3 regions of the Neorhizobium phenanthreniclasticum genome follow, and region 3 is predicted to be linked to each of the others. Evidence: riboswitches for the same ligand, from Rfam matches in the RefSeq annotation. Region 3 holds a riboswitch; each other region holds the start of a gene.

Region 1 (3,270 bases), on a different contig from region 3:
CCGCCGGCAGGAATGTCACGCCACGATCGAAAGCTTCGCCTGCTCATCCCCCTGCAGGCGGTTGACCATGAAGTTCGAATACCACTCGACGAACTGCATGACGCCGCCCTCGTGGACCGCCGAGTAAGGCCCCGGCTCATAGGCCGGCGAGCGGATGCCGAAGGCGTTCTCCTCGACGATCTGACGGTCCTGATCGTTGGTCATGTTCCACACATGCGTCAGTTCTTCGAGATCGTAATCGACGCCTTCGACCGCATCCTTATGGACCAGCCATTTGGTGGTGACCGCCGTTTCCTCCGGGCCGAGCGGCGTGACGCGGAAGGAGATCGCGTGGTCGCCCAGCATATGGTTCCAGGTGGTCGGATAGTGGAAAAGCAACATGGTGCCGATGCCGTCGATCGTCACGCCGTCTGAAAGCTGGCGGACGACGGCCTTCCTCCCCGACATGGTGTAGCTTTCAGCGCCTTCGATCAACGGCATGCGGGCGACGCGGAACTGGCCATCCGGAGATATCCGGAACTCGCTCGGCAGATTGGCCGCCTCGCAGCGCCGCCAGTGTTCGGTGATGACGGGATCGTCAATGGCGCCGGCCACACCGCTGACAGTCGGCGCTTCCGGGAAAGTGCGGCAGAGCTCCGGGTGATTGCCGGGGCAATGATAGCATTCGCGGTTGTTCTCCCAGACGAGCTTCCAGTTGCCTTTTTCGATGATCGTCGATTGGTGGGCGACCTTGGCTTCCGAGAGGCGATGCGGCGCCATATAGGGCTCGATGGCCGCGCGGACCGATGCGAAGTCCGGCGCCTCGTTGGCGAGGCAGATGAAGATATAGCCGGCGACGCTTTCGCAATGGACCTTCTTCAAACCGAACTGGCTTTTGTCGAAGTCCTGGCCCATCTGGCGGGCGGCCATCAGCGAGCCGTCGAGCTCGTAGGTCCACTGGTGGTAAGGACAGACGAGGCGGACTGCCGAACCGCTCTCCTTGGTGCAGACCCGGCTGCCGCGATGGCGGCAGGTATTGTGGAGCGCCCGGATCCGGCCGTCGCGACCGCGCACGATGACGACCGGATAATCTCCGATCTGCAGCGTGAAATAGCTTCCGGCCTTCGGCAGTTCGCAATCGTGGCCGACGAACAGCCAGTCACGGTACCAGATCATTTCGAGGTCGAGCTTGTAATAGTCCGGGTCGGTATAGAAGGCCTGTTCGAGGCTGAAGCCTTCACGGCGGCTCTTCAATTGCCGCAGGACCTGACTGCGAATTTCCATCTTGCCTTCCTCGTCAATGCTACCTTCAAGCGGCCTGCGGAAAGGACATGGAAAAACCAGCCGGCCTCAGCCTGCCAGTCTCCTTGTCCGAACGCCCGCCGCGATCGGTCAAAATCTCGTTCACTTCAGGCTGGTTTCCGGGCTCAGGAGCTGTCCCTTGCGGGACTGGCCTGGCGCCTTCCCGGGCAGCCTTTGCGGCTCTTTCCCAGTGGCTTCCGCCAGGCCTTCGAGCTCCACCACCGTTGCGGGGGCAGCGCCGGGCTTCGACCGGCTTCCCAATTCTCCGCCCCTCCCTAGCGGGGCGGCACCTTGAGCTTGAGGCGGATATAACCATCCCCCAAACTTGCCGCATAGATGACATTGCGACATCGGCAACCGCATTGACGACGGCCTTTCTCAAGCCTCGCGAAAGGGAAACTCGTCATTAAGTGTTGAATCCTAAAATCCCGGCCTCAATGGGAGCGGCGCCATCGTGCAGGCAAAGGCAAAGATCCGCTACTTCGAAGCTCCTCCGCCGGCTCCTCCTGTTCCGGCGGCGACAAAAACGACCGTGCATTCGGAATTTCTGCGGACCGGGCGCATCACACGCTACAAGCCAATCTGGGCGCCGGAGGAACGCCGTTATCTCAGTTACACCGAGGTCGCGGAACGCACAGGCAAGCGATTGGAGGCCGCAGGCGAAAAAAGCCACGAGCGGATCAACGCCTTCCACCGCTCGATCCAGTTCCCTAAGGTCATCTTCCATCGCACGCTCGATGACCGTCCGCATCTCGGCTATTGCCACGTGACGGCCGCCCGGACTCTCCTCGCGTCTCGCGTGCCGGTGCGCTGGTCTTTCTACATCGCCAATTTCTTCTCTGAGATCGGTGAGGAGGAAGAGAAATTCTTCGAGCGCATCAGCCATATGAATGCGCGTATGTATTTCGCGGTCGCGATCGAAAGCGAGCCCGGCCAGCCTTTCCGGATCAACCGCTCGATCCGCAGGAACGGGCTCCTGTTCAGGACCCACGATCCGATGGAAGCGATCAAGAACGTGCTGATGCTCGGTGCTTCAGGCGACGCGCTTCGCGAAATCATCAAAAAGCTTTGACGGCGGACGAGTCCGCGTTATTGACGGCGAACATGACAGCCGAAATCATAGACATCACCACGGATCGCGAAAAGGCGCTCGAGCGCGCCTGTGCCGTCCTGGCAGACGGTTTTCCTGTCGCGATCCCGACCGAGACGGTTTACGGACTTGCGGCAGACGCCACCAATCCCGCCGCCATCACCCGAATCTACGAGACCAAGGGTCGGCCGCGCTTCAACCCGCTGATCTGCCACATGTCCGACCTCGCCATGGCCGAGCGCTATGCGGTCTTCGACCCCGTCTCGAAAAAGCTTGCCGAGACCTTCTGGCCCGGACCGCTGACGCTGATCCTGCCTTTGAGGCCCGAAAGCGGCATCCACTCGCTGGCGACGGCCGGGCTCGACACGGTCGGCATCCGCCTGCCGAAGGGTTTTGCCGCCGACCTCATCCGCGCCTATGGCAAACCGCTCGCCGCCCCCAGCGCCAACACGTCCGGCGGAGTAAGTCCGACGAGCGCCCGGCATGTGGCGGACGACCTGGGCGACAAATTGAAGCTCGTCATTGACGGCGGCGCAGCACCGGTCGGCGTTGAATCGACCATCCTTCGCGTCGAAAGTGGCGCACTCCGGCTGCTGCGGCCCGGCGGGGTTGCCGGAGAGGAAATAGAAACGGCAACGGGGCTGACCGTCATCCGGCCTGAAGGTCCCGCAGCGATCATCGAGGCGCCCGGCATGCTTGCCTCCCACTATGCGCCGGGTGCGAGCGTGCGGCTCAACGCCGATCATGTCGAGCCGGGCGAGGTGTTGATCCGCCTCGGCGCGGTTCCGGTGAAGGGAATCGAACAGGCCGCTGCAATTTTCGACCTCAGTCCCTCCGGCGATCTTGCCGAGGCGGCCGCAAATCTGTTCGATTACCTGAAGCGCGCCGATGCGACCGGT
Region 2 (3,270 bases), on a different contig from region 3:
GGTCTTCGACGGCGCGAGTTTTGCCTTCAATGCGGACAAGACACTTGCCTTCCAGATGGACCAATTCCAACCGGCGGTGACGGTGACGGAATGGAACAGGGTCCACGATACCTGGCGCTGCACCGATGGGCCGATGGCGCGCATCCCGGAAAAGGAGGAAGCGGATTACCGCGCCTGCCTGCTCGGCTTCCGCGATTATGTCAACAAGAACGGCTTCAAATCCGTGATCCTCGGCCTGTCCGGCGGCATCGACTCGGCATTGTGCGCGGCCATCGCCGTCGATGCACTGGGTGCGGAGCGGGTGCGCAGCGTGATGCTGCCTTACCGCTACACCTCCGAGGAGTCGCTGAAGGATGCCCCCGATTGCGCGCGTGCGCTCGGCTGCCGCTACGATATTGTGCCGATCGCCGAGCCCGTCGAGGGTTTTTCGTCGGCGCTCTCGGAGCTTTTCGATGGCACGGACGAGGGCGTTACCGAAGAAAACCTGCAGAGCCGGGCGCGCGGCACCATTCTCATGGCGATCTCCAACAAGTTCGGCTCGATGGTGGTGACGACCGGCAACAAGTCGGAAATGTCCGTAGGTTACGCGACTCTCTACGGCGACATGAACGGCGGCTTCAATCCGATCAAGGATCTCTACAAGATGCAGGTTTATGCACTTGCTGCCTGGCGCAACCAGCACCTGCCGCCGGATGCGCTTGGACCGTCGGGCGCAGTGATCCCGAAGAATATCCTCTCCAAGGCGCCGTCGGCGGAACTCAGGCCTGATCAGACGGATCAGGATTCGCTGCCGCCTTATCCCGTCCTCGACGACATTCTCGAATGCCTGGTGGAGATGGAAATGGGCACGGAGGAGATCGTCTCGCGCGGCCACGACATCACGACCGTCCACCGCATCGAGCATCTGCTTTATCTGGCCGAATACAAGCGGCGGCAATCGGCGCCGGGCGTCAAGATCACCAGGAAGAATTTCGGCCGCGATCGGCGTTATCCGATCACCAACCGCTTCCGCGACCGATAGGTGACCGATCATTTGACCGGGCGAGACGGCAAGAGCGGGCGGCTCCACTTGAAACGCTGATCATGGCTTGGCATAACGCCTCCGTCAGGTGCCTGCCTTGCGCAGGAGAATCGGGAATCCGGTGGGAAACCGGAACGTGCCCAACGCTGTGAGGCGGACGCTTGGCCGCAATTCGAAAGCCACTGGAATTTCCGGGAAGGCGGCGGCAGGGGCGGATGAAGCCAAGTCAGAAGACCGGCCTGGCAAGATAGATCGAACCGCGCGGACGGCGGCGAGGTTTCTTGATGCTCCTGCGCGTTCGCGCAGGCGGCGTCAGCATTGTTGGGGATAGACGATGCAACCCGATCCTTTTGCGCATGCCTTGATATCTGCAGGCGAATTTCCGGAATGCGACCGCGCTGCGGTCTATCGCGTGATCGAAACCCGCCGCGACGTGCGCGACCAGTTTCTGCCGGACCCGCTTCCGGACGACCTCGTGATGCGGCTGCTCGGCGCCGCACATTCGGCGCCCTCGGTGGGGTTCATGCAGCCATGGAATTTCATCCTCGTGCGGGATCCCGAGATACGCCAGGCGGCATGGAGTGCCTTTTCGCGAGCCAATGACGAGGCGGCGGAAATGTTTCCGGAGGAGCGCCGCGACATATACCGCAGCCTGAAGCTCGAAGGCATCCGCAAGGCGCCGCTCTCGATCTGCGTGACCTGCGATCCGGATCGCGCCGGGCCGGTCGTTATCGGCCGTACCCATGATCCGCGCATGGATGTCTATTCGACCGTCTGCGCCGTGCAGAACCTGTGGCTTGCCGCCCGCGCCGAAGGGGTCGGCGTCGGCTGGGTGAGCATCTTTCATGAGGAGGATCTGCGCGCCCTGCTCGGCATTCCCGAGCGGATCAGGATCGTCGCCTGGCTGTGCGTCGGCTATGTCGATCAGCTTTATCGGGAGCCGGAATTGGCGGTGAAGGGCTGGCGCGAGCGGCTACCGCTCGAAGACCTGGTTTTCACCGATCGATGGGGCGAGTGCTGACAACTACTGCTGCGGCTGCGGCCCGCTGGATTTCGGATGGGCGAGGTCTATACTTTCCTCAGGCAGGAATGTCGGTCCGACCATACGTACCTTCTTGTTCGGATCGTAGGGACGTTCCGGCCCCGGCAGGTTCGGCTGGGCGGCAGCCGCCTGCGGCTGTTTGACACGCAGATCGATGATGCCGGAGTAGGGCTCCTCCTTCGGCAACTCGATACCCTGCAGCTTCATTCTCTCCTTGCGGTCCTCTTCCATATCGGAAGGAATGCAGTTGTTGGAGCGGATTGCAGCCAGGATCGCACCGCGCTCGCCGGAGGAGCGAACCAGTTGCCGGGCATTGTCTCTTTCCGCAACAAGCGCGTCGCGGCTTTGCTCCATGGCATCGAGCGTCTGCCGCATCTGATCGCAGACTTCGCCCTTCGGGCCGCCGAGGACAACGACACTGCCCGTGCCGCAGCCCGCCCGGCGCATCTCGATCCTGAGCCCGCGGATTTCGCTGTTCTGGTCGCTGAGTTCCCGCGCATAGCGCCGTATCTCGGCCGTGTTGCCGATGATCTGCGGTGCGTTGTTGAGCTGCCGATAAAGGGCTGCACAGGTCGCGATATCCCGCGCGGAGGCCACGGCGGGAACAAGCAGCAGCGGGGCGATCATCAGGCCGCAAAGGCGCATGAGGTGTTGTCCGGCTCTCTCCAATCACATGATCGCATCATGGAGCAAGCCGGTTGATAATATCATAAAATCGGCTGCCCAACGATTATTATTTAATTATCATATGGTTATATATAAAATTTAAAGTTGAATCTCCAGATTGGGTTGCGATGCTTCCACCACCGCGAGCGCAGCCATGTTCACGACGCCGCGCGAGGTGACCGAGGGCGACAGGATATGCACCGGCATGGCGGCGCCGAGCAGGACCGGGCCGACATGCAGCGCGTCGGTCATGTTCCGCACGACGCCGAGCGAGATGTTCGCCGCATCGAGGTTCGGGAAGATCAGCAGGTTGGCGTCACCAGTCAGTGAACTGTTCGGCATAGCACGCTTGCGCACCGTTTCGGAAAGCGCCGAACCGGCCTGCATTTCGCCGTCCACTTCCAGGCCAGGAGCCTGTTCGCGCACCAGCTTCAGGGCACTGCGCATCTTCTGGGCGCTTTCGGAATCCCGTGAGCCGAAGTTCGAATGGCAGATCAGCGCTGCCTTCGGGAGGATGCCGAAGCGGCGGACTTCCTCGGCC
Region 3 (3,270 bases):
GGCCAAGCCCGATCAGCACGGCCGGATCGATCGCGCCATTGGCAGCCGAGACGATCTTCACGGCCCGCGGCAGATACCCTGCGACGCGGTCCCGGGCGGTCGCAATGCCCGCAGCATCGAGGAGATCACTCTTGGTCAGTACGATCATGTCGGCGCAGGCGACCTGATCCTCGAACACTTCCTCGACCGGATCGTCGTGGTCGATGGAGCCATCCGCCTGGCGCTGCGCCTCCAGCGCTTCATGGTCATCGGCAACGCGGCCTTCGGCCAGTGCCACACCATCCACAACGGCGACAACGCCGTCCACCGTGACACGTGCCTTGACGGCCGGCCACTGAAAAGCCTGAACGAGCGGCTTCGGCAGCGCAAGGCCGGAGGTTTCGATCAGGATGTGGTCGACGCGCGGTTCGCGTGAAAGAATCTGATCGATCGCCGGTACGAAGTCATCCGCCACGGTGCAGCAGATGCAGCCGTTGGCAAGCTCGATGACGTTGTCTTCCGGGCAACTCTCGATGCCGCAGCCCTTCAGTATCTCGCCGTCGATGCCGACATCGCCAAATTCGTTGACGATGATCGCCAGCCGCTTGCCGTCAAGCTTCGCGATCAGGTTGCGGATCAGCGTGGTCTTTCCGGCCCCCAGGAACCCGGTGACGACGGTGCAGGGAACGCGGTCGAAGCTGACGCTCATGATGGCATGTCCTCGTGATGATGAAAGGGTGGGATGCGGGCCGTCATGCCCTTGCCGCGCAGACATGTCGGGCGGCCGCGTATAGGAAGGAAACCGCGCTCGTCCTCGGCCAGCATCATCGCGCCGGTGACGATGTCCTCGACATTGTCGAGGGACAGATGGCCGAAGACATAGGACCAACCGTTGCGGTGATTGAAGGCGGCGCTGGGGCTTTTTTCGCAGTTGGCAAGGCAGGTGACTGGCTTGACCGCGAGCGGCTTGCCGTCCGCTGCTTCACGTAGCGCTGCGATCAACGCGATACCCGGCCGAACGTCGCCGTCGGACACATCACGGCAATTGGTACAGACGAAAATCGTCACATCTGCCGGATCATCTGGTCGGTGGTCACTCATCGGTCAGCCGCGTTCCCGCCGGGGTCGAAACAATCGGGGCGCGGAGCAGAGGGCTGAAACCGCCTGCGGTGATCGAGAACTTCCTCCGGAGCACCCCGCCCGGTGAAGCAAAAACATCAGATGGCAGGTCTCCTGGCTTGCGGGTCACCACCATTTGCCTGCCTTCCCGGTTTCCCAGTGGCTTATAGGCAATGGCTCGCCGCTTACAGTTGCGGGGGCAGCCGCGGCATTGATCGCGAAAGGGATCTCACCGCATTCTCTCTTAGCCCTCCCCGTTGCCGGAAAGGGACCATCTCTTTTCAAGTAAGCCCGGTCGCATGCTTATGTCAATGCGTCGCAAAGGCGATTGCCGTGAGGCCGATTTCGTCTATAGTGAGCCAGCCTATGGTGCCCCGAAAGGGTATTTGAGGGAATGCGGTGCGACGGATCTGCTGTCAAACCCGCGGCTGCCCCCGCAACTGTAAGCGGAAAGTCTTCGTCCATGATGCCACTGGAGCAATCCGGGAAGGCGGGCGCAAGATGCCTGATCCGCGAGCCAGGAGACCTGCCAGAGGCGAGGAAAAACTTCAACGGCCCTCGGGTGGAGGGCGAAAGGACAAGGCAATGGCAACGAAAACCGCTTCGACGGCAGTCGGTATTTCCTCCTCGAAGATCATCCCGCTCAGCATGACGGCCCTGCTGGGGCTTTTCGTCGTCGGTTTCGTCGGCTTCTCGCATATGGAAGTCGTGCACAATGCCGCGCACGATTCGCGTCATTCCTTCGCTTTCCCCTGCCACTGAGGGGAGTTTCCCATGTCGTTGTTTCGTAACATCGTCTTCACGGCGGTGATCGCCGGGCTGTTGTCCGGACTGCTGCTCACCGTCATGCAGAGCTTTTCCACTGTCCCGCTGATCCTGCAAGCGGAGAGCTACGAGAATGCCGGCGGCGGAGAGGTCGGCCACAGCCACAGCCATGAGGCCGCTCCCGCCGGCAATGCCGCAGCGCCTGCGGACCATCATCACGACGAAGAAGCATGGATGCCGGCAGACGGTTTCGAGCGCTTCATTTATACGGCCGCCGCCGACATGCTGGCCGCGATCGGTTTCGGTCTTATTCTGATCGCGGTTTCAGAAGCCCAGGGCGGTCTCAAAGGCTGGCGCAGCGGACTGATGTTCGGTATTGCCGGCTTCCTGACCGTCAGCTTGGCTCCAGGGCTCGGCCTCCCCCCGGAACTTCCGGGCATGCCGGCTGCTGAGCTTGGTCCCCGTCAGGTCTGGTGGATTTCGACCGCAGTCTGCACTGCAGCGGGCCTTGGCCTCCTCGCCTATACGCGCTCAGCCGTATTCGCCGCGCTGGCGATCGTTCTGCTGATCGCGCCACATATCGTCGGCGCGCCGCTGCCGCCCGGGCATGAAACGGCTGTGCCGCTGGAACTCTACGCCCGCTTCGTGAATGCCGTCTACGCCACGAACCTGGTATTCTGGGCTGTACTCGGTGCGTTGGCCGGGATGATCCGCGAACGCTTCCGTGCAGGGGAAGAGATCACGGCGCGGTCTGATGGGGAGTTCGTATCGCGGTGAAGGAGATCGACGAGGCATCGGTCGAACGTCATCGCGCCAAGATGGTGAACCGCAAGGCAGTGCAGGACAAGGAAGTCGCCGGGAAGACCGTCGAAAAGGGGCTTCTCATCGTCCATACCGGTCCCGGCAAGGGAAAATCCACCGCCGCCTTCGGCCTGGCTTTGCGTATGCTCGGCAACAATCGCCGGGTCGGCGTCGTGCAGTTCATCAAGGGTGCCTGGTCGACAGGCGAGCAGCCGGCGCTGGCCGTTTTCGGCGATCGGCTCGTCTGGCACACGATGGGCGAAGGCTTCACCTGGGAAACTCAGGATCTGACGCGGGATATCGCGGCCGCCGAAAAGGCCTGGGCAAAGGCTCTCGACCTGATGGCGGACGAGACGATCGGACTCATCATTCTCGACGAACTCAACATCGCGCTTCGTTACGATTATCTCGATCTCGACAAGGTGGTCGCAGCACTTCAGGCGCGGCGGCCGGACCTTCACGTGGTCGTCACCGGTCGCAACGCCAAGCCGGCGCTGATCGAGGCGGCGGATATGGTCACAGAGATGACGCTGGTCAAGCATCACTTCAAGGCGGGCGTGAAGGCCCAGGCCGGCATCGAGTTTTAACGGTATGACCGCTCGCGCG

What was found. A riboswitch is a leader RNA that binds a small molecule or an ion and turns the genes downstream of it on or off. The one in region 3 is predicted to bind cobalamin.
Region 1: another riboswitch for cobalamin. It lies ahead of ABK249_RS00915 (aromatic ring-hydroxylating oxygenase subunit alpha); the one in region 3 lies ahead of ABK249_RS29750 (CbtB domain-containing protein).
Region 2: another riboswitch for cobalamin. It lies ahead of bluB (5,6-dimethylbenzimidazole synthase); the one in region 3 lies ahead of ABK249_RS29750 (CbtB domain-containing protein).

What each region holds. Positions count from the first base shown of each region.
Region 1 is NZ_JBEAAL010000001.1:181,691-184,960, forward strand. It holds gene ABK249_RS00915 (aromatic ring-hydroxylating oxygenase subunit alpha) at 16-1,263, opposite strand; cobalamin riboswitch at 1,375-1,590, opposite strand; gene ABK249_RS00920 (DUF6656 family protein) at 1,736-2,353, shown strand; gene ABK249_RS00925 (L-threonylcarbamoyladenylate synthase) at 2,386-3,270, shown strand, end outside.
Region 2 is NZ_JBEAAL010000023.1:69,273-72,542, forward strand. It holds gene ABK249_RS24370 (NAD+ synthase) at 1-1,021, shown strand, start outside; cobalamin riboswitch at 1,091-1,278, shown strand; gene bluB (5,6-dimethylbenzimidazole synthase) at 1,356-2,042, shown strand; gene ABK249_RS24380 (hypothetical protein) at 2,046-2,708, opposite strand; gene ABK249_RS24385 (NADP-dependent malic enzyme) at 2,829-3,270, opposite strand, start outside.
Region 3 is NZ_JBEAAL010000035.1:36,866-40,135, reverse strand. It holds gene cobW (cobalamin biosynthesis protein CobW) at 1-688, opposite strand, end outside; gene ABK249_RS29755 (DUF1636 domain-containing protein) at 685-1,080, opposite strand; cobalamin riboswitch at 1,186-1,389, opposite strand; cobalamin riboswitch at 1,449-1,646, shown strand; gene ABK249_RS29750 (CbtB domain-containing protein) at 1,684-1,860, shown strand; gene ABK249_RS29745 (CbtA family protein) at 1,873-2,640, shown strand; gene cobO (cob(I)yrinic acid a,c-diamide adenosyltransferase) at 2,637-3,251, shown strand; gene ABK249_RS29735 (cobyric acid synthase) at 3,256-3,270, shown strand, end outside.